4 regions of the Halomonas sp. C22 genome follow, and region 2 is predicted to be linked to each of the others. Evidence: predicted binding sites of a transcription regulator. Region 2 holds the regulator's gene; each other region holds the start of a gene.
The links. The regulator FNR, encoded in region 2, switches genes on or off when oxygen is low (the NO sensors DNR and NnrR bind a similar motif). The targets are predictions, from matches to a motif close to TTGATNTANATCAA.
Positions count from the first base shown of each region.

Region 1 (7,604 bases), on a different contig from region 2:
GAGCTGACCGCCGAAGCGCAGCTTCAGGACAACGTGGTGCTGGGCACCATGATGCTGCAGCTGGATGAGGTGGACGGCCTGGTGTCGGGCGCAGTACACACCACGGCCAACACCGTTCGCCCGGCGTTTCAGCTGATCAAGACGGCCCCGGAGTACAATCAGGTCTCGTCGATCTTCTTCATGCTGCTGCCCGAGCAGGTGGTGGTATACGGCGACTGCGCGGTGAACCCGGACCCGGACGCCGAAACCCTGGCGGAAATCGCCCTGCAGAGCGCGCGCTCTGCCGAGGCCTTCGGTATCGAGCCCCGGGTGGCGATGATTAGCTACTCCACCGGCGACTCCGGCACCGGCGCCGACGTGGATAAAGTCCGCGAAGCGACCCGCATCGCCAAGGAGCGCGCGCCGCACCTGGCCATCGACGGCCCGCTGCAGTACGACGCCGCCGCCATCGAAAGCGTGGGCAAGCAGAAAGCTCCCGATTCCCCCGTGGCGGGCAAGGCCACCGTGTTCGTGTTCCCCGACCTCAATACCGGCAACACGACCTACAAGGCCGTTCAGCGTAGCGCCCGAGTGGTCAGCGTGGGCCCGATGCTGCAAGGTTTGAACAAGCCGGTGAACGACCTGTCCCGCGGGGCACTGGTGGATGACATCGTCTACACCATCGCCCTCACCGCGATTCAGGCCAGCCAGCGGGAAAGCTAGCCACTCGCCGCGTGCTATACGCGCTAAAAGCAACGCCCCGAACAGTGAACTGTTCGGGGCGTTTTAGGTTTTGCGTCAGGTTGAATCGTTAGGATGTATTACGCCCACATGGGCACCATGGCTTCCAGCACCATCACTAAGCTCATGGCGGTAATGGTCAGAATCGAGACGCCGAACACCTTCTTCGCCCAGCGCACGTCGTCCTCTAACCGGTAGCCGCATAGCGCCAGATAAAGCCAGTAGCCGCCCATGGTCAGCGCTACACATAGGTAGCCTGCGCCTGCTTGGCTAGCCAGCACCAGCGCCAGTGACGCAGGAATAAACGCCACGATATAGCCCAGAATATGGTGCTTGGCCCGCTTAATGCCGTGCACCACCGGCAGCACCGGGATGGAGGCGCGACGGTAATCCGCATAGCGGAAAATCGCGATAGCGTAGGAGTGCGGCATCTGCCACAAGCAGAAAATCACTAGCAGCATAAACGCGCCGCTGTCGAACTGCCCCGTGACCGCGCAGTAGCCCACCACCGGCGGCATCGCGCCGGAAAGGCTGCCCACCAGCGTGCCGTACTCGGAGTGGCGCTTCATATAAAGGCTATACACCCCCACATACACGCCCCAACCGATTACTGCCAGCGCCACCGTCAAACCGTTAGTACCTAGCGCCAAACAGACCACGCCGGCCACCCCCAACAGCGCTGAAATCCCCAGCGCCTGGGTGATCGAGATGCGGCCCTTGGCCAGCGGGCGATGGCGCGTACGCGCCATCAGTGCATCGATATCCCGGTCGATGACGTTGTTGCAGGCACAGCCCGAGGCAATGACCAGCGCAATGCCCAGCATCACCGAGGCAAACGTGACGATATCGAAGGTGCCGTGGGCGGCCAGAAAATAGCCCCCCAGCGTGGCGATCAAGTTACCGCCAATGATGCCCGGCTTGGTGAGCGCCAGCAGGTCTCGCCAGCGGCTCGGTGCCACGTTCAGCCGATCATCATGTTGAGATGCAGATGCTGCATGATCCATAAAGAGCCCCCTACCACCAGGACGAGTATCGTCAGTGTGAAAACGAAGGACATCAGATTCCACCCCTCGTCGGCTTTGGTATTCATATGCATAAACATGACCAGCTGGACCAGAATCTGCAGCACGGCTGTTACAGCGATGACCACCACCGTCGTGGCGGTGCTTAGCGCACCGCTCATGACAACCGCAAACGGAATCACGGTTAGCACTAAAGATAGCAGAAGCCCGACAACATACGATTTAACGCTTCCATGGGAAGTCGTTGAATGCGCTGCTGAATGTGATGACGATTGGCTCATGTCAAAGCACCCCCATCAGGTAGACGAACGAGAACACACAGATCCACACGATATCCAGGAAGTGCCAGAACAGGCTGAGACACAGGATACGCGGGCGCGTCATGGGCGTCAGGCCTTTGGTGGAAAGCTGCACCAGCATCACCAGAATCCATACCAGCCCCACCGTGACGTGCAGGCCATGGGTGCCCACCAGGGTAAAGAAAGACGACAGAAACGCGCTCTGGTCTGGCCCATACCCTTGATGAATCAGGTGATGAAACTCATACACTTCCATGCCGACGAAGGCAGCCCCCAGGGCAAAGGTGACCGCCAGCCACGCCTTGACCTGCCCCACCCGCTCGGCATTCATGGCCAAAACGCCCATGCCAAAAGTGAAACTGCTGAACAGCAGCAGAAAGGTTTCGACCAGCACGAACGGCAGCTCGAAAATATCGGCAGCCGTAGGCCCCGCCGCCGTGCCCTTCATGAGCACGGCATAAGTGGCAAACAGTGACCCGAAGATCACCAGGTCGCTCATCAGGTAGACCCAGAAGCCGAAGACCTTGGTGCCTGCGGCATCGTGGTGTTCGTGGGGCTCTGCAGTGGCCCCGTGATGCAAGGTATCCGTGGCCATTACGCTCGCGCCTCCACATAGTTGGTTTGTTCGCTATCGACAGCACTGCTGGGTGCCGAGGTTTTGCGGCGCTGATGTTCACGCTCGATACGCTCCACTTCGGCAGCGGGCACGTAGTAGTCGATGTCATCGTTGAACACACGGGCGAGGAAACTCACCACCACGCCCAGCGCACCGACGCCCGCCAGCCACCAGATGTGCCACACCAGCGCAAAACCCAGCACCAGTGCGAAGAGGCTGATCACTGGGCCTGCCACCGTATTACGGGGCATGTGGATATCGGTGTAGGGCGCGTCTTCGAGCTGTTCGTTACTGCGCTGTTTTTGCGACCAGAAGCTGTCGATGTCGCCCACTGCCGGCAAACGGGCAAAGTTGTAGAACGGCGCGGGGGAAGACGTGGACCACTCCAGCGTACGGCCATCCCAGGGGTCGCCGGTCAGGTCGGCATTGAGCTTGCGGTCGCGCACGCTGACCCAGAACTGAATCACGGTACAGGCAATGCCCATCATGATGATCACGGCACCCACCCAGGCCAGAATCATCCAGGGCTGCCATTCGGGGTTGGCGTAGGACTGCATGCGACGCACGGCACCGAAGAAGCTCAGCACGTAAAGCGGCATGAAGGCGACGTAGAAACCGATGAACCAGCACCAGAACGAGCGCTTGCCCCACTTTTCGCTCAGCGTGAAGCCGAACGCTTTGGGGAACCAGTAGGTCAGGCCCGCCATCATGCCGAACACCACGCCGCCGATGATGACGTTGTGGAAGTGGGCAATCACGAACAGGCTGTTGTGCAGGACGAAGTTGGCTGCTGGCAGCGCCAGCATCACGCCGGTCATGCCGCCCAGGGTAAAGGTGATGATGAACCCCAGGGTCCATAGCACCGGCGAGGTCAGCTCCAGGCTGCCACGGAAGATGGTGAACAGCCAGTTGAACACTTTCACCCCGGTGGGGATGGCGATGACCATGGTCATGATGCCGAAGAAGGCATTGACGTTGGCCCCGGCGCCCATGGTGAAGAAGTGGTGCAACCAGACGATGAACGACAGCAGCGTGATGGCCACGGTGGCCCACACCATGGTCTTGTAACCGAACAGGCGCTTACGGGCGAAGGTCGCGATGACTTCCGAGAACACGCCAAAGGCGGGCAGGATCAGAATGTACACTTCCGGGTGGCCCCAGGCCCAGATGAGGTTGACGTACATCATCATGTTGCCGCCAAAGTCATTGGTGAAGAAGTGCATGCCGAAGTAGCGATCCAGCGTCAGCAGGGCAATGGTCGCGGTCAGAATGGGGAACGAGGCAATGATCAGGATATTGGCGCACAGCGATGTCCAGGTGAAGATCGGCATGCGGAACAGGGTCATGCCTTTGGTGCGCATTTTCAGGATCGTGACGAAGAAGTTGATGCCGGTGAGCGTCGTGCCTATCCCGGATATCTGCAAGGCCCATATCCAGTAATCGACCCCCACCCCAGGGCTGAACTCTATCCCCGATAAAGGCGCATACGCGAGCCAGCCGGTCTTGGCGAACTCCCCCACCACCAGTGAGATGTTCACCAGCACTGCAGAGACCGCAAACAGCCAGAAGCTCAAGTTGTTGAGAAACGGAAAAGCCACGTCGCGGGCGCCTATCTGGAGTGGCACCACCAGGTTCATCAGGCCGATGACCATGGGCATCGCAACGAAGAAGATCATGATCACACCGTGGGCGGTAAAGATCTGATCGTAATGTTCAGGAGGGAGATAACCTGCGGCACCCCCGGCCGCCATGGCCAGTTGGGTACGCATCATGATGGCATCGGCAAAGCCACGCAGCAGCATGACCAGGGCCACCACAAAATACATGATACCGAGCTTCTTGTGGTCGACGGAGGTGAACCACTCGTTCCACAGCCAGCCCCACTTGCGGTAATAGGTGAGCGCGCCAAGCAGCGCCGCACCGCCAATCGCCATGAACGCCGCCACGACCATGATGATCGGTTCGTGATACGGAATGGCGTCGAGCGTCAATTTTCCAAACATGTTCAACCCCCGGCTTCTACGCTGTCAGGATGGCCGCCCATGGCGTGCTCATCGCTAGCGTGCTGATTGGTAACGTGGCCATAGGCAGCGTGATGGGAGGCCACCTGGGCACTCTCGAGTTCACCGCTTTCGCCATGGCTGTCGTGGGCTTCACCTAGGGCGTCGCTATGTGCCGCATGGTCACTGTGGCCACCATGGCCGCCGTGGCCTTCGCCACCCCCGTGGAAGCTGGTCAGAATCGTTTCGTACAGGGCGGGTGCCACTGCCGAGTAGTGTTCGACCGGGTGGTATTCACTGGGGGCCGCCAGGGCGTTGTAGCCCTCGGGGTAGCTCAGGGTCTGACCTGCTTCACGCACGTTGGCCACCCAGGCATCGAAGTCGGCTGGCGAGGTCACGTGGGCGTCGAAGGTCATGCCGGAGAAACCGGCTCCGCTGTAGTTGGTGGAGCGGCCTGGGTAGACGCCCTCTTCATCGGCGATCAGGTGCACGTCGTTGTCCATGCCCGCCATGGCGTAAATCTGGCTACCCAGGTGGGGAATGAAGAACGCATTCATCACCGAACCAGAGCTGACCCTGAAGCGCACCGGCGTATCCACCGGGAAAGCCACTTCATTGACACTGGCAATGCCCTGCTCGGGGTAGATGAACAGCCATTTCCAGTCCAGCGCCACCGCCTGTATTTCCATGGGCGCTACGCTGCTTTCGATGGGCTTGTGGGGGTCAAGGGAGTGCGAGGTTTTCCAGGTAAGAAAGGCGAGAACGGCGATGATCACGCAAGGCACGCTCCACACCGCTGCCTCGATGGCATTGGAGTGGGCCCAGTCAGGCAGGTACTTGGCAACGCTGTTGCTGCGCCGGTAACGCCAGCCAAACAGCAGCGTCATGACGATCACCGGGATCACCACAATCAGCATCAGCCCAAAGGAGGTCAGAATCAGCGAGCGCTGCTCGACGCCAATCTGCCCCTTTGGGTCCAGCAATGCAGAACTGCAGCCCGCCAACAGCAGGCACAGCACAACGAGCACAAGAATGCCTCGTCTGCGCCAAAGGGTAGGTAATTGCATGGGTGTAGTCTCGTGAGAGAGTGGCTGATACAGCCTGCTGCTGGCTGGCTAACTAGCCAGCTAAGTAGCAAGCTAACTATTACCCCATACATTTCCCAAAACCGTCGAGGGTTGACGTGCTCCGGGAAAGGTATGCGCTACCGGGAGGGGTAGGTAGCGAGTCTTAACCACACGTTGCGTGTATAAATTAAGACTAAAGTATTTTCTATTGATCTCCGTCAATCAGAAAGAGGCGCTTTGCCGCACCCCAGGTGCGGCCAAATGTGTTAAGCAACGCTTTAGGCAACGCTGATGCTGAGGGAGCTGGCGGGATGGTTTTCCAGCAGGCCAGGGGCGCGTTCGTCGTCGGTGATCACCACGTCGAAATCGGCCAGCGAGGCAAAATAGGCGGGCCGCACGATGCCGAACTTGCTGGCATCGACCACCAGCAACCGCTGCATGGCGGTAGCAATCGCCGCTTGCTTCGGGGCTACTTCATGGAAGTGAAAACAGCTCACTCCACGTTCGCAGTCTACCCCTGCCGCTGAAATCAGCGCCTTGTTGATGCCCAGGCGTTCGATGGCGTCCCGCATGCCGTCGCTGCCGAAGGATTGCGACGAGGCGTGAAACAGCCCCCCCAGCAGCACCAGCCGCACGTTGGGCAACGCGGCGACCGTGTTGGCCACGTTAAGCGCGTAGGTCACCACGGTCAGCTCGCGGAAGTGGCTGAGCTGGCTCAGCAAGGGAATCAGCGTGGAGCCACAGTCGATGAATAGCGTGTCGCCTTCGTCGATGAAACTGGCGGCACGCTGGCACAGGCGATGTTTGACATGGTAGTGGCTGGCCTGCTGCTCGGTGAGGTCGTAGACCGGCGTCACGCCGGGGTAGCTGGCCATCACCAGCCGCCCCCCCAGCAGGCTCAAGGGAGATGGCTGTGTGGCGAGGTCTCGGCGAATGGTCATTTCCGACACTCCGCACAGCTCGGCGGCATCGCGCAGGTGCAGGGTTCCCCCGCCTGCCAGGGCTTCTTGCAGCATGGCCAGGCGCTGGGCACTCCGGTCATTCACAGGCATCTCCTTGTGATTCATCTTGTTATCGGGTTTCAGCGCTCAGGTAACGCTTATGCTGAGCCAGCGCCCCGCGAATTTCCACTCCCCTACCACTCTGTTTGCCGCCATGAGGCGCATGAAACACCCTGGCAGCGTTGATGTGACAATACTTGCAAATCAACGTTAAAAAAATAACACTCGATGTTATAATTTTAACATCAACGCCAGCCCGCACGACCCACAACGTCGGTATGCCACCTCTCGTGGCACCGTAACAACCTTTGTTGAGGCTTTCATGACCGCTTTATCCCCCTCTCACGTTTCTTCGCTCGTCACGCTTGGCGCTGGCGTTTTCCTGGCTGGTGCGCTGGCCGCAGCCCCGGCCGTTGCCAATGACGCAGCGAGTGGCCCAATGACCCCGCACTGGTCGTTTGCCAACGTTTCCCTGAACTACCTGGACTGGTCCAACGGCACCGAAGCGCGCACGGCGAGCAATGCCGCCAAGAGCGACTTCACGTTCGTTGAAATCGAAGGCGGCGTCGGCTTTAGCTGGGGCGAGTTCTACGGCTTCTTCGATTTCGAGAACCCGACCAACGACCAGTTCGACGAAGCCAGTGGCGGCAAGGACAACTTCCGTACCGCAGGCAAAGTGACCTCGCACATTTACCTGGGTGACAGCCCGCTGTCGCTTTACGCCCACGTTTATGACTTCCGCGACTACGGCTTCAATGGCCGCGAGCAGGACCAGATTCTCGGCCTGGGCTACCGCACGACGTTCGCCAACGGCCTGTGGTTCAAGCCCTTCATCGGTGCTGCCAGGGTTCAAAGTGATGGCTATACGGGCATGAACGG
Region 1 is NZ_VBVC01000003.1:216,873-224,476, forward strand. Features, by position in the region: gene pta (phosphate acetyltransferase) at 1-702, shown strand, start outside; gene cyoE (heme o synthase) at 801-1,724, opposite strand; gene cyoD (cytochrome o ubiquinol oxidase subunit IV) at 1,682-2,023, opposite strand; gene cyoC (cytochrome o ubiquinol oxidase subunit III) at 2,025-2,636, opposite strand; gene cyoB (cytochrome o ubiquinol oxidase subunit I) at 2,636-4,660, opposite strand; gene cyoA (ubiquinol oxidase subunit II) at 4,663-5,724, opposite strand; gene FEU76_RS07735 (DeoR/GlpR family DNA-binding transcription regulator) at 6,003-6,770, opposite strand; gene FEU76_RS07740 (outer membrane protein OmpK) at 7,048-7,604, shown strand, end outside.
Region 1: cyoA (ubiquinol oxidase subunit II) is a predicted target of FNR. The motif match lies at 5,933-5,946, and genes of this name have one in related genera.

Region 2 (7,604 bases):
GCTACGACGCCCAACCCTACGAGCCCGATCAGGCCCAGGCGCGCCTGCAACACGAAGAGCGCATGAACGTGCGGCGCCTGATCGTAGCCGCCGTGGGCATGATGCAGGTGATGATGTTCTCGATACCGATCTATGTGTCGGACCCAGGGGAGCTGAGCGCCGATTTCTATGCTCTGTTCCACTGGCTCTCGTTTGCGCTGGCAACGCCAGTGGTGCTGTTTTCGGCACAGCCCTTTTTCCGCAATGCCCTGCGCGACCTGAAAAGCGGCGTGCTAGGCATGGACGTGCCGGTCTCGCTAGCCATTGGCGGCGCTTACCTGGCCAGTAGCTATGCGGTGCTGTTCGATGTCGGCGAGGTATATTTCGACTCCGTGGCCATGTTCACCTTCTTTCTGCTGTTTGGCCGCTACGTGGAAGGCCGCGCGCGGCGCCGTAGCGGCCACAGCGGCAATGCGCTGAGCGGCGTACTGCCGGTCTCGGCCATTCGTCTGGAGGCGGATGGCAGTGAGCGTATTCTGCCGGCCAGCGAACTGACGGTAGGCGACCGCGTATTGATCAAGCCGGGCCACGGCGTCCCTGCCGATGGCGTGATCGAAGAGGGCGAATCCAGCCTCGACGAATCCATGCTGACCGGCGAGTACTTGCCGGTGACCCGGCGTATCGGCGATAGCGTGGTGGGCGGCAGCCAGAACATGGAAAATCCGCTAACCATGCGCGTCACCCACCCCGGCAGTACGGCTCGGGTAGCAGGCATCGTCGACCTGACCGATCGCGCCTTTGCCAGCCGCCCCCGCCTGGCGCAAATGGCCGCCCGCATGGCCCACCTGTTCGTCCTTCGGCTACTGCTGGTGACGGCCTGTGTCACCATCACCTGGTGGATCATCGACCCATCGAGAGTGCTCTGGATCATGCTGTCGGTACTGGTGGTCACCTGCCCCTGTGCACTGGCTCTGGCCACGCCCACGGCGCTAACCGCCGGCCACGGCCAGCTGCGCCAGCGGGGCGTGTTGATTACTCGCGCCGATGCCATCGAGTCGCTGTCCAACGTTACCCGCGTCATCTTCGACAAGACCGGCACGCTGACCCGCGGTGAAATGCAGCTCACCCAGACCCAACCGCTGGGACATCACGATAGCGAGCATCTACGCGCCATTGCCGCCGCGCTGGAAGCCCACTCCGAGCATCCTATCGCCCGCGCCTTCCGCCCCTTCCGGGATGCCACGCTTCAGGCCCGACATGTGAAGAGCCATACCGGTAGCGGCCTCGAGGGTACTCTTGATGGAGCCGTCTGGCGGTTGGGCAAACCCGACTTCGCCAGCCAGCAAAGCATCCCGGTGCCGGGCAGCGGACAGTGGCTGCTGCTGAGCGAAGATCACCAGCCACGCGCCTGGTTCAAGCTGCATGACGGCATTCGGGAAGACGCCGCGCAAACCGTGGAGGCCCTGCAAGCACGCGGTCTGGCGGTGGAGCTGCTCTCCGGGGATACCCGGGAAGCCGTGGAAAGCCTGGCCGATCAGCTCAATATCGAGACCTGGCACGCGGGCCAGTCCCCCGAGGACAAGCTGAACCGGCTGCGCGAGCTGCAGACCCAGGGCGAACGGGTGGTGATGATTGGTGATGGCATCAACGATGTGCCCGTGCTGGCCGGGGCCGATGTCGCGATTGCCATGAACGGTGCCACCGACCTGGCGCGTACCCGCGCCGATGCGGTGCTGATGAGCCCACGCCTGATGCGCATCCACGATGCCGTGGATATTGCCCAGGCCACCCGCCGCATCATGCGTCAAAACATGATCTGGTCGGTGTGCTACAACTTCTCGGCCTTGCCGCTGGCCGCCATGGGGCTCATTCCGCCCTGGCTGGCCGCCATCGGCATGTCGCTGAGTTCGCTGGTGGTGGTGGGCAACGCCCTGCGTCTATCGCGTTGGCGCAGCGCTCCAACCCCCAGCATCGCCGCCGCTACACCGGTGACTGCATGAGCATTCTGTACCTGTTGATTCCGCTATCGCTGATCCTGCTCGGCCTCGCGGTCTGGGCCTTCTTCTGGGCGGTGAAGCACGACCAGTTCGAAGACCTGGAAGGCCCTGCCCACCGCATCCTGTTCGATGACGACGACAACGACCTGCCCCCCGAACAGCGCGCCGAGCGAAAAAACAGGGCCAAACCGCCTCGCGACCAAGAGCCCCCGCCATGAACCCGACCGGGCTGGACCTGCCGCCGCTGCTGGCGGCCTGGGTATTTGGCCTCATGGGCGGGGCACACTGCATCGGCATGTGCGGTGGCATCATGAGCGCCCTCACCTTCGCCGTGCCGCCCAGCATGCGTCACCCTGCTCGCCTGGGCGGGCTGCTGATGAGCTACAACCTGGGGCGTATTCTCAGCTACATGGTGGCCGGTGCGCTGGTGGCCGCGCTGGGCACGCTGGTCTCGCTCTCCCCGGCCGCCCGAGTGGGCTTGCAGGTGGTGGCGGCGGTCATGCTGATTCTGATGGCGCTGTACATCGCCAACTGGTGGAAAGGCCTGCTCCGAGTCGAGGCCGCCGGGCGCTACCTGTGGCGCTATCTCGAACCTCTGGGCCGACGGTTGATGCCCGTCGTGCACCTGCCCCAGGCGTTTGCCCTGGGCGCCATCTGGGGCTGGCTACCCTGTGGGCTGGTGTACTCCATGCTAGCCTGGAGCCTGGCCACGGCCGACCCGCTGCAAGGCGCTTTGCTGATGGGCGCCTTCGGACTGGGCACGCTGCCCGCGCTGCTGGCCACCGGCCTGGCGGCTCGCCAGATGGGCCACCTCATTCGCCACCCCGCCACGCGCACCGTGGCTGCCTTGACCATCATCGGCTTTGCCCTGTGGCAACTTTGGTCGCTGCTGCCGACGGCGCATCACTCATAGCTTGATATAGCTCAACGCTTTGCCCGCTTCGATGCCTTAGCATGCAGGCATATGCCGGCCGGTGGCCCACCACCTGGCTACTTTGCCCTGTTACCACGGAGCGTCTCTTCATGCCCCTTGCCTCTGCTGCCACCGCAACTCCTCACCTCGCAGCGGCCGAGACCCCTGCCTGGGACGAGGCCCTGCTGCGCCGTTACGATACCAGCGGCCCACGCTATACGTCCTACCCCACAGCACTCTCCTTTGACGCAGGCATCGGTGCCGACGACGTCACTGAAGCCCTGGCGCGCAGCAATGCCAGCCAACGGCCGCTCTCCCTGTACGTGCACGTGCCCTTTTGCCGCAAGATCTGCTTTTACTGCGCCTGCAACAAGATCGCCACCAAGAACACCCAGCTGGCCGAACCCTACCTATCGCGCCTCGATCGTGAAATGGTGCTGACCTCGCGCCATCTGGATACTCGGCGGCCCGTGCAGCAGCTGCACTGGGGCGGTGGCACACCGACATTCCTGACCCTGGCGCAAATGAGCGACCTGGTAGACAGGTTGGACGCGAGGTTTGGGCTCTCCAACGCTCCTGACCGCGATTACGCCATCGAGATCGACCCCCGTGAAGCAGATGTCTTTACCCTGCGCCACCTGCAGTCGCTGGGTTTCAATCGCCTCAGTCTAGGCGTCCAGGACCTGAACCCTAGGGTACAGGCGGCCATCAACCGCGTGCAGCCCAAGGTCATGACCGAAACCCTGATGGACGAAGCACATCGGCTGGGCTTTCGCTCCCTCAATCTGGATCTGATTTACGGGCTACCGTTTCAGACCGAGCAGAGCTTTGCCGACACGCTTGGCCAGGTCATCGACCTCAACCCGGCCCGCTTGTCGGTGTTCAATTACGCCCACATGCCCAGCCGCTTTGCCCCCCAGCGGCGCATCAGCGAGACAGACCTGCCCAGCGCCGACGAGAAGTTGGCGATCCTGCGCACCACCATCGAGATGCTCACTCAGGCAGGCTACGTGCATATCGGCATGGACCACTTTGCCCGCCCGGACGACAGCCTCGCCCAGGCACAGCGCCAGGGCACTCTGCAGCGTAACTTCCAGGGCTACTCCAGCCACGCCCAGTGCGACCTGATTGGCCTGGGCGTTTCGGCCATTTCCCGTATCGATGATCTGTATGCCCAGAACCCCACCCAGCTGGCCGCGTATGAAGCGGCATTGGATGAAGGTCGGCTGGCAACCGTCAAAGGAGTACGTTTAAATAAGGACGACCTAATACGGAGAGACGTCATCGAGCGCCTGATGTGCGATATGGAAATTGACCTGGCCAGCGTTGGCCAACGTTGGCACATCGATCCTCCCGTCTACTTCGCCAGCGCGCTGGAGCGCCTGCAGCCCGCCGAGCGGGATGGCCTGCTGCAGCGCGAAGGGAACCGCCTGCGGGCAACACCGACCGGGCGGCTGCTGATTCGCCACCTGGCCATGGCGTTCGATGCGCGCCTGCAAAGCCAGTCATCGCAACGCTACTCGAAGATCGTATAAACGGCACCTTGAGACATCCATCCCCTGACCCTATGATGGCTAATGAAAAGGGAGAACAACATGCCATATCCTGCCAGCCAACGGCGTTCACTGCTGCAAGGGGCGCGCTGCCAGACCTGCAGCCTCAGCTCGCTGTGCCTACCGCTCGCCCTGGAGCTGGAGGATATGAGCCAGTTCGACGCCATCATCCGCCGCCGCGCACCGCTCAAGAAGGGCGAACCGCTGTTTCGCCAGGGCGATGCGTTCACCAGCGTCTATGCGGTACGTTCCGGCAGCCTGAAACAGGTGACCAGCGAAGGCAACGGCAACGATCAGTTGACCAACTTCTATCTGCCCAGCGAGCTGGTGGGGTTGGATGGTATCGATGAAGAGCAGTATCCCGGCAGCGTGATCGCCCTGGAAACCACCGCAGTGTGCGAGATTCCTTTCGACCGCCTGGACACCCTATCGGAAGAGCTGCCGGAGCTGCGCGGCCAGCTTTACCGCAGCATGAGCAAGGAGCTGCGTGATGATCGGCGCATGATGCGCCTGCTATCGCGCAAAACCGCCGACCAGCGGCTGGCCAGCTTCCTGATTACCCTCTCTGATCGCTTCCGGCGACGCGGCTACTCGCCCTACAGCTTCCGGCTCTCCATGTCTCGCGCCGACATGGGGAACTACCTGGGGCTGGCCGTCGAAACCGTCAGCCGTATCCTGAGCCGCTTTCAGCAGCAGAACGTGGTGGCCGTCTCGGGCCGAGAGGTCAATATTCTCGACCTGCAGCGGCTCATCACCCTGGCCGAAGAGGAGGAGCAGGCAATCAGCTCACGTTGAACGCCTGAATCCGCCCTTCCATCAGCGCCGCCTGTTTGGCTTCCAGCCCGACGAAGTCGAACAGCGCCCGGTCGGCCAATTGGGAAGGCGCCACATTGGTGACGGCCTTGAACATGCTCTCCAGCCGCCCCGGGTGCTTCTTGTCCCATTCGGCCAGCATGTCCTTGACGATCTGACGCTGCATGTTGGGCTGCGACCCGCACAGGTTGCAGGGAATGATCGGAAACTCCATCAGCCGTGAGAATTCGGCAATGTCCGCTTCCTTGCAGTAGGCCAGGGGGCGGATCACGATGTTCTTGCCGTCGTCGGACAGCAGCTTGGGCGGCATGGCCTTCAAGGTCCCGCCAAAGAACATGTTGAGAAACAGCGTCTCGAGGATATCTTCCCGGTGGTGGCCCAGGGCAATCTTGTTGGCGCCGATCTCCTCGGCAAACCCGTAAAGTGACCCGCGACGCAGCCGCGAGCAGAGCGCGCAGGTGGTCTTGCCTTCCGGGGTTTTCTCCTTCACCACCGAATAGGTATCCCGCTCCAGAATGTGGTACTCCACACCCAGCTTATCAAGGTAACGGGGCAACACGTGCTCGGGAAAGCCCGGCTGTTTCTGGTCGAGATTGACTGCCACCAGGGAAAAATTGACCGGCGCATTGCGCTGCAGATTGCGCAGGATTTCCAGCATGGTGTAGCTGTCCTTGCCACCCGACAGGCATACCATGACCCGATCACCCTCATCGATCATGTTGTAATCGATGATGGCGTTGCCCACTTCACGACGAAGACGCTTCTGCAACTTGTTGAATTCGCGCTTCTGTTTGGCATCCTGAAGTTCAGGCTGCTGTTCAGACGCCGCATTGGTGGCACGCGTCGCCGAGGAGGGGTCGAAAAAGTCAGGTGATAACATGGTCGTTGTACTGCCGATGGGTGAAGGAGCAGCGGCTATTCTACAAGACTCGCAGGCGCGACCCAATACAAACCCATCGTCGGCCTCTGGCCACACCGAGCGGCAGCGCGTCGGCTCACACCGTGAAAAGGCGCTCACTCTGCAGGCGCTGATAGAGCAGCGCCGCCGCCGTGGCCTCGCTTTGCACCGAGGGCCAGGCCAGCGGCAAAGACCAGCATGACAGCGCTTCGTTGATGCTCGGGCCGACCTCTGCCTGGGGATGCAAGCGGCGTAGCTGACGAGCGTGCAGCCTAGCCAGATCGACTTGGGCATTGGGTAGCCCAAACCCCAGCGTGGCTTTGAACATCCGACCAAGCGGCGCCAGCAAGGTATCCAGCTGCCACCCCACCACTGGCCGATTGCCGATGAACTCCGCCAACGCTTCGACCCGGTCTCCCGAGTCAACTGACGAAGCAGGTGCGTCGTCTCGCTCCTGACGATAAGGCATGTATTCGCCTTTCATGGTCAGCGTGTCGCTCCAGGCATGGCTGGTCAACACCCGGCGCGGCGTCAATACGACAGCGGCCATGCGCAGCTCGCCCGGGCGAGCCTGGCTTTCACGGCACGCCAGCGCCACCGCTTCTTCGCCCATATAGGGCTGAAACAGCCAGCCATGCGGCGTATCCGCGAACCGCCGTCGATCGCTTTCACGCTGCACCAACGTTCTCAGTGAGCCGCTCAAGAGACCCACGTGCCTATCCAATAGCCGCATTCCACTCACGAATACTCCAGATGATAACGATGGGACAGCCGCTGCTTGAAGTCCTTGACGATGTGCAGCGCCTCGCGCAGCAGGTCGCGCTCCAGCGACGATAGTTCCTGAACCACGACTCGGTTGGTGCGCTTGCCGGTATCGGCATCGCGGGCGCCCGCGCTTTTCAGCTCCTGCAACTGCTGCTTAAGACGCAATTCGGTAAACAGCGCCAGCGCCTCACCCAGGTCGTCGGCAAAGCGGCGGTCCAGGCGGCCGTCGGCGGCCAGCGCATCGAGCCGATCCAGCGTAGAGGTCGCCTTGATGCGCCGCTCCAGCGCCATGGTGCGCACCCCATGAACAATCGGAAAAATGCCGCCTTTCTTGATATCGATGCCGTGCTGGGGCTTTTTCAGCGAGCCAAACAGCGTCAACGGCGTCGAGAAACGCAGCGCTGCGCGGGCGAAATAGGAGAGCAGCAGCTCATCATGGGAACAGCGCGCAAACAGCGCCTCACGCACACGGTCCAGCAGCGCGGGGTTGCCCGCGACGCCGTGAGCATCCAGCAAAATGGCCAGCTTCATCAGGCTGTCGCCATCCCGGGCCGACACCCACCTGGCGATGTTCGACTCCCACGTCGACACCGTGCCCACCCACTCAGGGTTACACACCATGATGTTGCCAGGGCACGGCGGGTAGCCCAGCTGCACCAGCGTCTCTGACAGGGTGTTCATGCACT
Region 2 is NZ_VBVC01000001.1:148,524-156,127, reverse strand. Features, by position in the region: gene FEU76_RS00750 (heavy metal translocating P-type ATPase) at 1-1,979, shown strand, start outside; gene ccoS (cbb3-type cytochrome oxidase assembly protein CcoS) at 1,976-2,194, shown strand; gene FEU76_RS00740 (sulfite exporter TauE/SafE family protein) at 2,191-2,889, shown strand; gene hemN (oxygen-independent coproporphyrinogen III oxidase) at 3,000-4,424, shown strand; gene fnr (fumarate/nitrate reduction transcriptional regulator Fnr) at 4,485-5,237, shown strand; gene ttcA (tRNA 2-thiocytidine(32) synthetase TtcA) at 5,224-6,135, opposite strand; gene FEU76_RS00720 (DNA polymerase III subunit epsilon) at 6,251-6,865, opposite strand; gene FEU76_RS00715 (DUF294 nucleotidyltransferase-like domain-containing protein) at 6,892-7,604, opposite strand, start outside.

Region 3 (7,604 bases), on a different contig from region 2:
CGATGTAGTGCAGCTGCTGCCGGGCGACGGCCCCACCGTGGGTAGCGTGCTGACCTCCGACCCGCGCATCACCGGCGTGGTGTTCACCGGCGGCACCGATACGGCTCAGATCATCAACCGCGCCCTGGCCGCCCGCGAAAACGCGCCGCTGCCAACCCTGATCGCGGAAACCGGCGGCATGAACGCCATGATCGTGGATTCCACCGCCCTGCCCGAGCAGGTGGTCATGGACACGATCCAGTCAGCGTTCCAGAGCGCCGGGCAGCGCTGTTCTGCCCTGCGTGTGCTTTACCTGCAGGATGACGTGGCCGACCGCGTCATCGAGATCCTCAAGGGCGCCATGAGCGAACTGCGGATCGGTGATCCGCGCGATTTGGGCACCGACGTGGGCCCGGTCATCGATGAGGACGCGCGCAAAGGGCTGCTGGCACATATCGACAAGCTCAAGGGCGAAAACCGGCTGGTCGCCGAAACCCCGATGACCGCCGAGCATACTCAGCACGGCACTTTCGTGGCCCCGGTCGCCTTTACCATCGACAGCATCGATGCGCTGACCCGCGAGCAGTTTGGCCCCGTGCTGCACATCGTGCGTTACAAGGCCCGCGAGATCGACAAGGTGATCAACGACATCAACGGACGGGGATATGGCCTGACGTTTGGCGTGCATAGCCGTAACGAATCCTTTGCCGCTGAAATAGCGCAGAAAATTCGAGTAGGCAATGTGTACATCAACCGTAATATCATCGGCGCAGTGGTCGGCGTGCAGCCATTCGGCGGTCAGGGCCTTTCGGGCACCGGCCCCAAAGCGGGTGGCCCGCATTACCTGCAGCGCTTCGTGACTGAGAAGACGATCACCAACAACACCGCCGCCCTGGGTGGCAACGCGTCTCTATTGGCGCTAGGGGATGAGTAGAACGCTCATCGACATAAACTAACCTGAACTCCTGAAAAGGATCCGTCTCATGGTTGACAATAATAGCGTGACTGCCTGCGCTGCCACGGCCCTCCCAGGCCGTGCACCAGGCACAGGGAACTCGACATCGATACTCCGCCATACCCTTTCCGGCGCCCTGCTTGACGGCTCGAGCCGTGGCCAGCCACTGGCCACGCCGAACCGGCAGGGAAATTAACAACAAGATCAACGTGCCTTGGCCACGCACCGCCAAGGCGCTGACGCTGTCGGAGTCAGGAATGTACGAAAGAGCGGCCAGCACGCGCGGGCTTTCGTAGGTGACCTGACTCCGTTCTGACGAACTGGAGAAGTGTTATGGCTACTGGTGTTTGGATTAGCTTGCTTGGATATTTTGCGCTCATGATCGCCATCGGCATCTATGCCATGCGCAAAGCGACCTCTTCCTCGGAAGATTACATGTTGGGGGGCCGTACTCTCAGCCCGCAGGTCGCGGCACTCTCGGCAGGGGCCTCCGATATGAGCGGCTGGCTGCTGCTGGGCTTGCCCGGGGCCATGTTCGTGTCTGGGCTGGGCTCTGCCTGGATCGGCATTGGCCTGCTGGTGGGCGCACTGCTCAACTGGATACTGGTCGCGCCTCGTCTGCGCGAGCAGACCATTCATTACGGCAACGCGATTACCATTCCGGCGTTTCTGGCCAACCGATTCCCGACTCGTGCCCTGGCACTGCGCACCGTGTCGGCCATCGTGATCGTGATCTTCTTTGCCGTGTATACCGCCTCGGGCCTGGTAGCCGGTGGCAAGCTGTTCGAAACGGCCTTCACCGGAGTGTACAACTTTGGCGACATGAGCAATTACGCCATGGGCGTCATCATTACCCTCGGCGTGGTGCTGATCTATACCGTGGTAGGCGGCTTCCTGGCCGTGAGCATGACCGACTTCGTGCAGGGCTGCATCATGATGCTGGCCTTGATCATCATGCCTGCGGTGGTGCTGTTCGGTGACGGCGGCGGTGGTTTCTCACAGGCGTCGGAGACGCTCAACAGTGTCGATCCCACGCTGCTCTCCTGGACCACGGGGCTGACGTTCGTAGGCTGGCTGTCGGCGGTGACCTGGGGCCTGGGCTATTTTGGTCAGCCGCATATCATCGTGCGCTTCATGGCCATTCGCTCACAAGAAGACGTGCCTGTAGCGCGTAACATCGGTATGGGCTGGATGCTGGTCTCGCTGATCGGTGCCGTGTCGCTGGGCTTGGCGGGTCGCGCCTTCGCAGTGCGTAACGGCATGGACATCCAGGATCCTGAAACCATCTTCATCGTGCTGGCCAATCTGCTCTTCCACCCGCTGATCACCGGCTTCCTCTACGCGGCGCTGCTGGCAGCTATCATGAGTACCATCTCCAGCCAGCTGCTGGTGTCCTCCTCTTCGCTGACGGAAGACTTCTACCGCCTGTTCCTGCACAAGAATGCCACCGAGCAGCAGTGCGTGGCGGTGGGCCGTGTGTGCGTCGTGCTGGTGGGTATCGTGGCCGCCATCATTGCTTCCAATGAAGACTCGCAGGTGCTGGGGCTGGTCAGTAACGCCTGGGCAGGCTTTGGCGCTGCCTTTGGTCCGCTGATCATCCTCGCGCTGATGTGGCCGCGCACCAACGGTGCAGGCGCATTGGCCGGCATGATCGTCGGTGCCGCCACCGTGATGATCTGGATTTCGCTGGGCTGGAGCGGCTCCTTCATGGGCGGCCCGGGTGTCTACGAAATCATTCCCGGATTCATCGCCTCCTTCATCGCCATCCTGGTCGTCAGCAACATGACCGCCGATGCCGGTGAGTACCAGCACATCGAACGCTGATCCTGACCATTACGCCTGGCGACGATTTTTAGCCACGGCTCTTGGCCAGCATGCCACCCTCACCGCCTGCTTCGGAAGGCGGTGAGCATCGGCAAGCAGTCATCCGAGACCTCCTCGTCAAGGCCCCGCCTTGCAGGAGGTCTCTTGCATTGTTGGCCGCTTGCGCACCGCTCTTTGCCTCAGGTCAATAACGCACCGCTTCTGGCTGGTTATAGTGGCGCCATGGATCGCGAACCACTCACCCTCATCATGGTCAGGAGCAACATTATGCGCCCGTTCAAACCCTCTCTTCTCATCGCTGCCAGCATGGCCGCTGCAACGCTGGCCGCCAGCAGCCAGGCCTTTGCCTACGGCGCAGGTGACTTCTTTACCCGCGTGGGCGTGGCACAAGTGACACCCAAAAACGACAACGGCGCCTTGGCCAACGGCGCACTGGCGGTGGACGTTCAGGACAAGACCGACTTCGCCTTTACGCTGGGCTATCGCTTTCACGATAAGGTGGGCGTCGAACTGCTGGCCGCACTGCCCTTCAAGCACGACATTGCCCTGAACGGCGAGAACCTTGCCTCGACCAAGCACCTGCCACCCACCCTGACGCTGCAGTATTACCCGCTGGGCGGCACCCAGGCACGGGTTCAGCCCTACATTGGCGCTGGTATCAACTACACGCGCTTCTCGGACGAACAGCTGGCGATTGGTGAGTTGGATCTGGACGACTCCTGGGGTCTGGCAGGCCAATTGGGTATCGACCTGCTGATCGACGACAACTGGGCGCTCAACGCCGCCGCCTGGTACCTGGACATCGATACGGACGCCACGGTGAACGGCGCCGCAGCGGGCACCGTCGAAATCGACCCCATCGTGGTCATGGCGGGTCTCAGCTACCGCTTCTAAAAGATACGGAGCTACCCATCAAACCGAACAGGCCCGGGGCATTAGCTCCGGGCCTGTTCGGTTGAGAAGCACGACAGCACCGCGCTGACGGCCACCTGTTCAGTTGTCTGTCACCAGTTGGTCGACTCTTTCCATGGCGCGAATCACCAGCACCTGGTCGCTGGCGCGCACTTTTTCCTGCATCAGATAAGCGGCCATGGCGGGCGCTACCTCACATTTGGCGGGCAGGGTCGCCTGAGCTTCTACCAGCGCGGTCAACCGGGACACGAACACATAGCGCACCCACTGGGGCAGCGACATGGTATCCACACAAAAGGGCTCCTGACTGGCAAACGCACTCGCCTCTGGAAGGGGGGTTCGCCATAGGTTGGCGGCTTTCATCGCGGCTTCAAGCTCGAGAAGCGCGGTTTGAAGCTGTTGATGGACGCTCATAAACAGTCTACTCATAAGGAATGGTCGGCGTGATTATCCCAACTCTGTGTGTAACTTGCCACCGAGAGGCATGGCCAACGCGTTTATGCACAGATTCACAGAAAACCTGCAAGAGACTGTGGATAAACTATGGAAAGGTGTCGCAACGGCTACTCCCACGGGGCCTGGGGAATGTTGTTCACTTTTTGACCACTTCGACGATAAGGTATGGTTTTATCAATGGTTACGGCTGACAGTGACCGAGCATCAAGGTAGAGTGCACGCTTGAAATGCGGAAGGATGTCATGCAACCAATTACTACCCTCGACGAGTTCTTTATCCGCAGCGGTGCCGACGTGACGCTCTACCATATGGGGCGTCGTGTGGTGCCCTGCTCGCGGGATACCCTGCGCGGCTTCGAGCAGGCCGAACACGCCTGGCCCGAGCCCTGGCTGGGTCAGGCGCGTCTGGGCATCGTGTTTCGGCTGGGTGCGATGCCTGAACCGGCTATTTGGTTCCTCGCCCTGCCCTTGGACGAGCAGGGCATGCTCTCGCCTGCACAGCGGGATGGCTTCATCAATCGCTTGCTGGAAACTCTGGGGCGTAATGCCCTGGCGTCAGAGCAGACATTGTCAGCTGACGCCAGCGCTGGCGTAGACGACCTGATGAAGGACAACCCGCTGGCCTTCACGCCCGACGTCACCTTTCAGGCCATGCTCAATGCCCGTGCCACACTGCACCTGGGGCTACCTGCCAGCCAGCATCTGGAACCGGTAGAAGCGTATCTGAGTGGCCAGCAGTCGATCGATTGGCAAGCGCTCGGCGTGCAGGGGCTGGCTGACTTTGCGGTGCGCATGGACGACGATGCAGCCAGAGCGCTGGCCGAACGGCTGTCTTACCTGCCCGCCAGCGTTACGCGTGCGCTATGCTACTGCCTCGAGCACCAGCCTTTGCCAGGCTGCCTGCTGGAAGCGCTTCAGGCGCGTGGCGAGCAGGCGGCCAGCGAGGGAGACGTGGAAACCGTGTGCGCCTGCGTAAGGGCTGTCGGCAGCTCACCAGAACCCACGGTAGGCGATTGGTACACGAGCTTGCTTGAGGATAGCGCTGCCTGCGGCCCTGACCTGATGGCTGCCATGGCCGGGCGCGGCTGGCAACTGCTGGAAGACGAGACACGCCTGCCGCTGTTCCTGAACCGACTGGCCGAAGACGAGCGTGCCGATTTCTCAGCCGTCGTGCGTGATATCGCCCTCGTTCCCAGGCTACGCTTGCCTGTCATGTTGACCCTGCGTGACGCACCTGTCGGTTCACCCATGCACGCACGCCTGGCAGGCCTGATGCCGCGCCGCGCATAAATTCGTAACAGGTGACGGTCATCATGCTGTTCTTCCAACTAGATGTCAGGAGTCAACCGTGAAGGAATTACCCTATCAGGCCAAGGCCGTGATTGGCCGCCGTGAAATGGTCACGCTGACCGACCTTGGCCTTCACCTGTGCTGCAAGGCCGATACCGGCGCGCGCACCTCTGCCCTGCATGCCGAAGAGATCGAGACGGAAGAAGACGCCCATGGGCAGCTGTGGGTCAGTTTCGTGACACATAGCGGGGGTCCCGACACCCCTGGGCATCGTTATCGTCTACATTTACATGACAGAAGACGGGTGACCAGCTCGAATGGGCACAGCGAATGGCGCTACGTCATTCGCACACAGATGGAACTGGGCCAGCTCAGCTTCCCCGTCGAACTTACCTTGACCGACCGCAGCAATATGCGCCACCCCATGCTATTGGGCAGGCGCGCCATGCGTCGTCTGTTAGTCGCACCCGGCGCTGCCTTTTTGCACGGCGAGCCTTGAATATACTTAACACGCCTTTCCTGTTTTGGCCCGGAGCCCTGCATGCATATTGCCCTACTTTCGCGTAACCGCAATTTATACTCGACCCGCCGCCTGGTCGAAGCCGCCGAGCAGCGCGGCCATACGGCTCGTGTCGTGGATACGCTGCGCTGTTACATGAGCATCGCCTCTCATCACCCCTCGATTCATTACAAGGGGGCCGAGATCGAGCCCTTCGATGCGGTCATTCCCCGCATTGGCGCCTCGGTGACTTTCTACGGCTGCGCCGTGCTGCGCCAGTTCGAAATGATGGGCACCTACGTGATCAACGACTCGGTCGCTATCACGCGCTCCCGCGACAAGCTGCGCTCGCTGCAGCTACTTTCCCGCAAGGGGCTGGGGCTGCCCATCACGGGGTTTGCCCACTCGCCAGACGACATTCCCGACCTGATCACCATGGTCAAAGGGGCGCCGCTGGTCATCAAGCTGCTGGAAGGCACCCAAGGCATTGGCGTGGTACTGGCCGAGACCAACCAGGCTGCCGAGTCGGTGGTGCAGGCGTTCATGGGCATGAAGGCCAACATCATGGTGCAGGAGTACATCAAGGAAGCCAAAGGCGCCGACATTCGCTGCTTCGTGATTGGCGACAAAGTCGTGGCGTCCATGAAGCGTCAAGCGGCCGAAGGCGAATTTCGCTCCAACCTCCACCGTGGCGGCACGGCCAGCGTGATTCGCATTACCCCTGAAGAGCGCTCCACCGCCATCCGGGCAGCCAAGGCCATGGGCCTGCGCGTTGCCGGTGTCGATCTGCTGCGCTCCAACCATGGGCCGGTGATCATGGAGGTCAACTCTTCTCCTGGGCTGCAGGGAATCGAGAGTGCCACGGGCAAGGACATCGCGGGCATGATCATCGAACATATCGAAAAAAACGCAACGCCTGCCCGAAAAGCGCCCCCCAAGCCTAAAGGCTAACGTCCAAAGGTAAAAATAATCCGCATTAGGGGTGGCAAATCAACGCTGCCACCCCCACAATCTGCGTCACCGAAGGAGGTAGACGCTCATGTTTCTCGACAATCGCCAAGTGGCGATGGACAGCGTGCTGGAAGCGCTGGCCGATAGCATTGATTATTTCCAGGACAATATCGAACGCCTGCGCCCCTCGCTGCGCGACGCGCTGAAGCCTCACTACACGGCTCGACTGAAACAGATGCGCAAGCTGCAGGAGTTGGCCCGTGCCCATCTGAAAATGCTTCCCAGGGATGCCGACGTGGAGCGCGATGACTTTCTGTGGCTGTGGAGCCGCCTGAAAAGCTTCGTGGGCAACGATAGTCAGGTTCTGATCAATGAACTGTTGGAACAAGAGCGTGTCTTGATGCAAGCCCTCTCGACCCTGTTTACCCATCCGCTGCCCGACCCCATCGAACCCGTTGTGGAAGAGTGCATGCAGGGCTGCCGTAAATTGATCCGCGAGCTGTATAGCCTGCAAAAGCGCAAAGCTCGCCGCTAAGCGCTCCTTTCGCGCACCTTCAAGGAGCCGCCGACGGCTCTAGCTGCCGCGCTGGCTCTCCGAGCAGAGGGAGTTCCGGATAGAGCAGGCGCACGCCTTCCAGGTCGATCAGCACATCAGTGGTCACGGGTGGCGGCTCCAGAGGCAATCGATCACGGCTCAGCACGATAGGCTCGGCCGGCCCCAGAAAGTGAGGCTCCCTGC
Region 3 is NZ_VBVC01000011.1:50,797-58,400, forward strand. Features, by position in the region: gene putA (bifunctional proline dehydrogenase/L-glutamate gamma-semialdehyde dehydrogenase PutA) at 1-913, shown strand, start outside; gene putP (sodium/proline symporter PutP) at 1,268-2,758, shown strand; gene FEU76_RS16665 (OmpW/AlkL family protein) at 3,026-3,652, shown strand; gene FEU76_RS16670 (YqcC family protein) at 3,752-4,084, opposite strand; gene FEU76_RS16675 (DUF3549 family protein) at 4,369-5,415, shown strand; gene FEU76_RS16680 (ATP-dependent zinc protease family protein) at 5,474-5,914, shown strand; gene rimK (30S ribosomal protein S6--L-glutamate ligase) at 5,957-6,865, shown strand; gene FEU76_RS16690 (hypothetical protein) at 6,954-7,400, shown strand; gene FEU76_RS16695 (SanA/YdcF family protein) at 7,420-7,604, opposite strand, start outside.
Region 3: FEU76_RS16665 (OmpW/AlkL family protein) is a predicted target of FNR. The motif match lies at 2,933-2,946, and genes of this name have one in related genera.

Region 4 (7,604 bases), on a different contig from region 2:
GCGCCATAGGGTTTCCTGGCCATCCACCACCGGCCAGCGCTTGCCACGGCTGGCGTGGTACGCATCAAAGTTATCCAAATCCTTGCCTTTGCCGCGGCCAAAGCGGGCGTACTCTTCAAACAACCCTTTTTGGATATAGAAGCCGAAATCGTCTGCCTCGGCGTTGGCGTAGCCCTCTTCCATGTCGGAGGTGGGGAACTGGTCAACCTGGCCATTGGCGAACAGTAAATCAAACAGGGTTTTGTCGCGCATCTCTGGGGCGGCTGCCAACAACTCCTCGGGCCATACGTCAGCCACGCGGATGCGCTGGGAAAGCGCCACGGTCTGCCATAAGTCTGAACGCGCTTCGCCAGGGGCATTGACCAGCTGATGGAAAAACTGGGTGCGCCGCTCGGAGTTACCAAAAGCCCCTTCTTTTTCCACCCAGGACGCTGCAGGCAAAATCAAATCCGCCGACTGGGCTGAAACGGTGGGGTAGATGTCGGAGACCACCACAAAGGCTTCAGGGTTACGCCAGCCGGGCAGAATTTCCTGCATGACGTTGGCACCCGCCTGCATATTATTCGTCACCTGGGTCCAGTAAACCTTGATGTCACCGTCTTTAAGGCGGCGGCTTTGGGCCACTGCATCAAAGCCCACCCATGAAGGAATGGTGCCTTCGGGCAGCTTCCAGATTTTCTCCGCATCGCGGCGATGGTCAGGATTAGTAACCACGCGGTCGGCGGGCAGGCGGTGGGCGAAGGTACCCACTTCCCGCGCCGTGCCGCAGGCAGAAGGCTGCCCGGTGAGCGAGAAAGGACTGTTACCCGGCTCGGAAATTTTGCCGGTCAGCAGGTGGAGGTTATAAATCAGGTTATTAACCCACACCCCGCGGGTATGCTGATTAACCCCCATGGTCCAGAAGGTCATCACCTTTTTATCGGGGTCGGCATACAGTTCTGCCAGCGCCTCAAGATGGTTTTCAGAGACGCCGGATTCCCGCGCTGCCCGCTCTAAGGTGTAGGGCGCGACATAGTCCGCGAACGCTTCAAAGCTCATGTCCGTCCAGCTGTTGGCATCATCGGCGTTCTCCGCTGCCTGTTGCAGCGGGTGCTCGTCGCGCAGGCCGTAGCCGATGTCATCAGCACCCCGGGCAAAGTTGACATGCTTATCAACAAATGACTGGTTTACCCGGCCGGTCTGAATAATATGGTTGGCGATGTAGTTAAGGATCACGATATCCGCATGAGGCGACATGACCATGGGTATATCGGCCAACTCAAAGCTGCGATGCTCGAAGGTCGACAGCACGGCGACCTTTGTGTCTGGGAAGGAAAGCCGCCGGTCGGTAACGCGGGTCCAGAGCACCGGGTGCATTTCGGCCATGTTAGAGCCCCACAGCACAAAGGCATCCGCGTGTTCGATATCGTCATACACGCCCATGGGCTCATCCGAGCCGAAAGTGCGCATAAAACCATACACCGCTGAGGCCATACAGTGGCGGGCGTTGGGGTCGATATTGTTCGAGCGCAGCCCGGCTTTAAATAGCTTGCTGGCCGCGTAGCCTTCCCAGATCGTCCACTGGCCAGAGCCAAACAGCGCGACGCTCTCTGGGCCATGTTCACGAATGGCGCTGGTGATTTTTTCCGCCATAAGGTCGAGCGCTTCATCCCAGGAGACCGGCTCGAAATCGCCATCTTTCGCGTATTGGCCGTTTCGCTTACGCAGCAGCGGCTGGGTTAAGCGATCCTCTCCGTAAAGAATTTTGGAAAGAAAGTAGCCTTTAACGCAGTTAAGCCCCCGGTTAACTTCGGACTGGTTGTCGCCGTGGGTCGCCACGATTTGGCCTTCATAGGTGCCTACCATGACGCTGCAGCCGGTGCCGCAAAAGCGGCACGGGGCTTTATCCCACTGCAGGCGGTTCATATCCGCATGGGTAATGAGATTGCTGGCACCTGCGGGAATCGACATCCCTGCCGTGGCAGCAGCCACCGCCGCGGCATTCGCCTTTACAAATTCTCGGCGTGTTAGTTTCATTGTTCCCCCTCCTGTACGTGCGGCTCATCTGCAGCCTGGGCATCGACAACTTCGTGATAAACAAACGCAGCGTCAATAACGCCAGGCTGCTCGCGTACGTGATCCATTAAAGCCAATAGCTGTTGTTCGTCGGTATGTTCAGCGACCACCACAAGCTTTCCGGCCGCGTCTTCTCCCCTTACTTCCCCAACGGTATTTTGGGTAATCCACGCCGTCGTCTGTGTCAGCGCGTCGGGCCGCACATGAACGATAAAGCTAATAATGTGCAGCAGTTGATCAGACATAAGCGGTATCTTTTTCTTTTGTTAATAGTGAAATCGCCTGATTAGGGCAGGCGGAGTAGCAGGCACCGCAGCCGGTGCAGCTTTCTAGATGAATATCGGGTTGCGGCGGCCGGCCACCGGGTTTCAGCGGAAAGCGGATTGCGCTCCATTCACAGGCGTCCTGGCAGCTTTGGCAATGAATGCCGGCCAGTGCCAAGCAGTGCGGCTGCACTTCGGCGTGCCAAGGAAAGGCTTCGCTAATGCTATCGGCTGGCTGTATCGCCTGTGGCTCGCATACCGTGGCGCAATCACCACACAGCGAGCAGCCCTCTTGGGCAAAGCTAAGTTCAGGGTAGCCACCGCCACCGCGGCTCAAAATGCCTTCCGGGCACGCATCAATACAGGCGTTGCAGCCGGTGCACAGGTCGAGAAAGGAAGCTCTGCTCCAGGGCGGCCGACGCACATCATCACGCCCTGACAAGCGGCGAAAAAGATTGCGCCGATTATTATTGTTATCCGTGCGCGTCATGAGCATTCCTGCGTTAAAAGAATGTTAACCGCTTTATTTAGCAGCGGTTAACACCTTTAAAGTGATCAGATAGAAGCTTGTGACACTGCTATAGCGGCGGGCCAGGGGGGCCTGCAAACATTTGATACATCCACACCAAAAAGCCATAGCCCCCCACCACCGCTACGGCCAAAATGGGAAAGAGCAACACGACAATAAACAGAAAAAGCCCTCGTTCTTGACGCTTGAGGGGCGCTTCCTCTTCTATTATTGGATGAGATTTTTTTGACATAGATAACTCCACAGGGGAAGAACACACCGCTGTAGATGTGTATTAAAATAGTTATATTTAGAGCGTAGCAACTAAGCCTGATTTGTCACTTGATCTAGATCAATTTTTCCAAGTTCGTCACTATATCGTTTGGTACTAACTTAATACCCACGAAGGCCTTCCTTATGCAGATTCACCCCTTATGACGCTTCCGCTTTATGTTGGCTTGCCCATGTGGGCCAATCAGGATTGGCAGGGCAGCCTCTACCCGCGCCAGGCCAAAACCGACCTGCTGAGCGACTACGCGGCAGTGTTTTCCAGCGTCGAGGGCAATACGACGTTTTACAGCGGTGCACCCAAATCCGACACCATCGCTGCTTGGGCCCGCCAAGCCCCAGCGCACTTTCGCTTTTGCTTCAAACTGCCGGCGAGCGTGACGCATGACCAGCGCCTCGGCAGTTTAGCGTCTGCCTGGGAGTTTATAGAGGCACTGACGCCGCTCCATGACCGGCTTGGTCCAACCATGGTCCAACTACCGCGTGATTTCGGCCCCTCAGAGTTACCTAAACTCGAAGCATTGCTCGCCCACTGGCCAGCGCATCTGCCCTGCGCCGTGGAGGTGCGCCACCCTGTTTTTTTCCACAAGGGTGAGGAGGAGAAAGCCTTCAACCAATTGTTGATAACTTATGGCGCCAACCGTGTGATGCTCGATGTGCGCCCCGTGTTCTCGACCCCTGCCAATGGCCATGCAGGTCTCGCTCACGCTCAGCAGGAAAAGCCGAAACTCCCGCTACACGTGCTTTCCACGGCAGAGCAACCGATCATTCGCTTCATTGGCCATATTGACAAAGCCATCAATACTCGCTACTTCGAGCCGTGGGTAGACCGCCTCGCCCTGTGGATAAGTCAGGGGAAAAGCCCTTTCTTATTTGTGCATACAGCCGATAACCGAGCGTCGCCAGAGATGGCTCGACACCTGTACCACGCCCTCCAACGGCGCATTTCACTACCGGCTCTCGAGCCTTTTGCTGACGAAAAGCAGAGCCAGCTATTCTAAGGCCTCTTTTTAGACGAGCTGACTGGCAAGCCCCCCTATGATCGGATAAATTGCGCGTTCTTTCGGAAAAGCACGCTGGCAATCTTTCTATTTCCGAAAATCGGTGCAGTGCGCCGACAACGACTCATTACAATCGAACTTCACATAGGTGATTTATGGCAAAACTTGCACATGCACAGTGGTCGTCACGCATGGGCTTCGTGCTGGCGGCTGCGGGTTCCGCCGTTGGCCTGGGCAATATCTGGCGTTTCTCGTACATGGTGGGCGACAGCGGTGGCGCCGCCTTCGTACTGGTCTACCTGGCCTGCGTCGCACTGGTCGGCCTGCCCATTCTGGTCGCCGAGTGGATGATTGGCCGTCGCGGCCAGAAGAACCCCATCAACACCATGGCCGAACTGGCCGCCAACCACGGCCGCTCGAAAGCGTGGGCGCTGGTGGGGGTCAGCGGCGTCTTGGCTGCCTTTCTGATTCTCTCGTTCTACAGCGTCATCGGCGGCTGGTCGCTGAACTATACGCTGGGCTCGGTGCTCGGTAGCTTCAACGGTCTGGATGCCGACAGCATTGGCGACATCTTCAGCGGCATGCTGGGCAGCCCCTCGGCCCTGCTGCTGTGGCATACGGCGTTCATGGTATTGGTCGTCGGTATCGTGGCACGCGGGGTCACCAAAGGCCTGGAAAGCGCAGCGCGCACCATGATGCCTGCTCTGGTGGTGTTGATGCTGGTGCTGGTGGGATACGGCATGGCCAGCGGCTACTTTGGTGAAGCCCTGAGCTTCATGTTCAGCCCTGACTGGGATGCTCTCGATGGCGGTGTCGTACTGGCGGCCATGGGCCAGGCATTCTTCACGCTGTCGCTGGGCATGGGGATCATGATGGCCTACGGGTCGTATCTGGGCGAAGACGTCAACCTGATCAGCACCGCACGGACGGTCATCCTGCTGGATACCGCCATCGCCCTGCTGGCGGGCCTGGCCATCTTCCCCATCGTCTTTGCCAACGGCCTGAGTGCCGGCGAAGGCCCCGGCCTGATCTTTGTCACCCTGCCCCTGGCGTTTGGCAACATGACCGGCGGCACCATTCTGGGCCTGATGTTCTTCCTGCTGCTGACCTTTGCCGCCCTGACGTCGGCCATTTCACTGCTGGAACCGGTGGTGGAAACTCTCGAAGAGCGCACGTCGATGTCACGTATCGTGGCCACACTGGTCAGCGGCGTGGCGGTATGGGCTCTGGGTGTCGCGGCGCTGCTGTCGTTCAACGTATGGGCAGACGTGCTGTTCTTTGGGCTGAACATCTTCGACCTGCTGGATACCTTCACCAGCAAGATCCTGCTGCCATTGACCGGCCTGGGTGCGATTGTGTTCTTCGCCTTCTGCCTGGATAAAGAAGAAGCGCGCAAGGAGCTGAGGCTGGATGTCTACGACTACAGCCTGTGGAACCTGCTGGCCAAATACGTCGCCCCCATCGGGGTCACGGTGGTTTTTCTGGCAGGCCTGTTCTAACTCGCCGCTGGGTCGGCAAGCTTACCCAATAGAGAAGGCGTTACCGTGGCGTAACGCTTTCTCGCCTTCCTTCACCAGCCTCTTCTTCGGCTGGCTAGTGCAGTTCGCTCTCTTGCGGGTCGTCATCGTCTGGCAAGGGAGCGATATCCCGTGACAGCTTCTGGAATTCCCGGTGCAGCTCGATGCCCCGACGCGCTCTCAGGCTACGTTGGGCGGCGCTGCGCCGACGTTGGGCATGCTCATCGACCTCCATACTCATGAATATATCGAGCAATTCGCTTTTTACCGAGGTCATTCGTTCGACGTTTCTCATAATCGACGCTCCTCCAGGTGAGTTGCCTACGTCCACCTGCATCCGTGACGACTGATTTTTAAATGATGCAGTGCGGCACGTCACTTCTTACTATAACCTACTTGACAAAATGATGACGATTCTTGAAGAAATGGGTTAACGCCTTTTAAACGGCAGTACTCTCGTGAAGGACGCTGCCCCCGATGCAACACTCAGGCATACTGTGGCCTCTTTATGGCCGCACAAGCACGATCAAGAATTTAAGGAGCTGAACGTGAGCCGCGCCCTGTTCGATGAAATGAGACGCCGCATGGAGCATTTCCGTCGCTCCGAACAAAAGGTCGCGCGGTTCGTGCTGCGCAACCCCGATGAAGTCATTCACATGCGCATCGTGGACCTGGCCACCGAAGCAAAGGTGAGCGAGCCTACGGTGGTGCGCTTCTGCCGTGCGCTGGGCTGCAACGGCTTTCAGGATTTCAAGCTGCAGCTGGCCCAGATGCTGGCCAGCGGAAGCCAGTTCGCGCAGTTCTCGATGAACGACAGCGACTCGGTGGCCGAATTCTCCCACAGCATTTTCGACTCCACCGTGGGCACGCTGCTGTCGGTGCGCGACCGGCTCGATAACGATGCGCTGGGCAAGGCCGTCAATGCACTGGCCATGGCCAATCGCGTCGAGTTCTACGGCTTTGGCGCCTCCGGCGCGGTGGCCTTCGATGCCCAGCACAAGTTTTTCCGCCTGCAGATCTCGACCTCTGCCTACGCCGACCCGCACATGCAGAACATGTCGGCGGTGACCCTGCAGGAGGGCGACGTGGTGGTCGCCATCTCGCAGACAGGCCGTACCCGGGCGCTGGTGGCCAGCGTTCGCCTGGCCCGCGAAGCAGGCGCTACAGTGATCGGCCTGTGTCCCAGCGAATCGCCGCTGGCCCAGGAGGTGAGCCTGCCGCTGTTCATCGACGTGCACGAAGACACCGAGATCTACACCCCGCTCAGCTCGCGTATTGCCCACCTGGTGCTGATCGACGTGCTGGCGGTGGGCGTGGCCAAGACCCGGGGCCCCAAACTGGCCGAGCAGCTGAAAGCGGTGAAGAAGAGCCTGACCACGCTGCGTTACCCGGAAGAGTCCTGAGCAACGGTTCAGAGAAAGAGTCCTGAGCCAGCGTCCTGAAGACACGCTGTATGCACAGCCAGTGTGCTGGCTGTGCTAGACTGGTCGCCCCTTTTTTGAACCGGCAGCGGCTTATATGGACGACGTCACGGCGATACTCGATCATCTCAACCCGGCCCAGCGGGAAGCCGTCAGTGCGCCCCAGGGCAACCTTCTGGTACTGGCCGGCGCCGGTTCCGGCAAAACGCGTGTGCTGGTCCACCGCATTGCCTGGCTGATGCAGGCCGAAGGGCTTTCCCCTTATGCCCTGCTGGCCGTCACGTTTACCAACAAGGCCGCCCGCGAGATGCGCACGCGTCTGGAAGCCTTGCTGGGCATCTCCATGCGCCATGTCTGGGTGGGTACCTTTCACTCGATCTCGCACCGGCTGCTGCGCACCCATTGGCAGGATGCTCGACTGCCCCAGCACTTTCAGATCATCGACTCCGATGACCAGCTGCGGCTGATCAAGCGGCTGCTGAAAGATTACTCGATTGACGATGAGCGCTTCCCGCCACGCCAGGTGCAGGGGTTCATTTCTGGTTGCAAGG
Region 4 is NZ_VBVC01000002.1:668,192-675,795, forward strand. Features, by position in the region: gene napA (nitrate reductase catalytic subunit NapA) at 1-2,016, opposite strand, end outside; gene FEU76_RS06480 (chaperone NapD) at 2,013-2,300, opposite strand; gene napF (ferredoxin-type protein NapF) at 2,293-2,808, opposite strand; gene napE (periplasmic nitrate reductase, NapE protein) at 2,897-3,079, opposite strand; gene FEU76_RS06495 (DUF72 domain-containing protein) at 3,261-4,115, shown strand; gene FEU76_RS06500 (sodium-dependent transporter) at 4,271-5,614, shown strand; gene FEU76_RS06505 (PA3496 family putative envelope integrity protein) at 5,709-5,927, opposite strand; gene hexR (transcriptional regulator HexR) at 6,181-7,035, shown strand; gene uvrD (DNA helicase II) at 7,151-7,604, shown strand, end outside.
Region 4: napE (periplasmic nitrate reductase, NapE protein) is a predicted target of FNR. The motif match lies at 3,169-3,182, and genes of this name have one in related genera.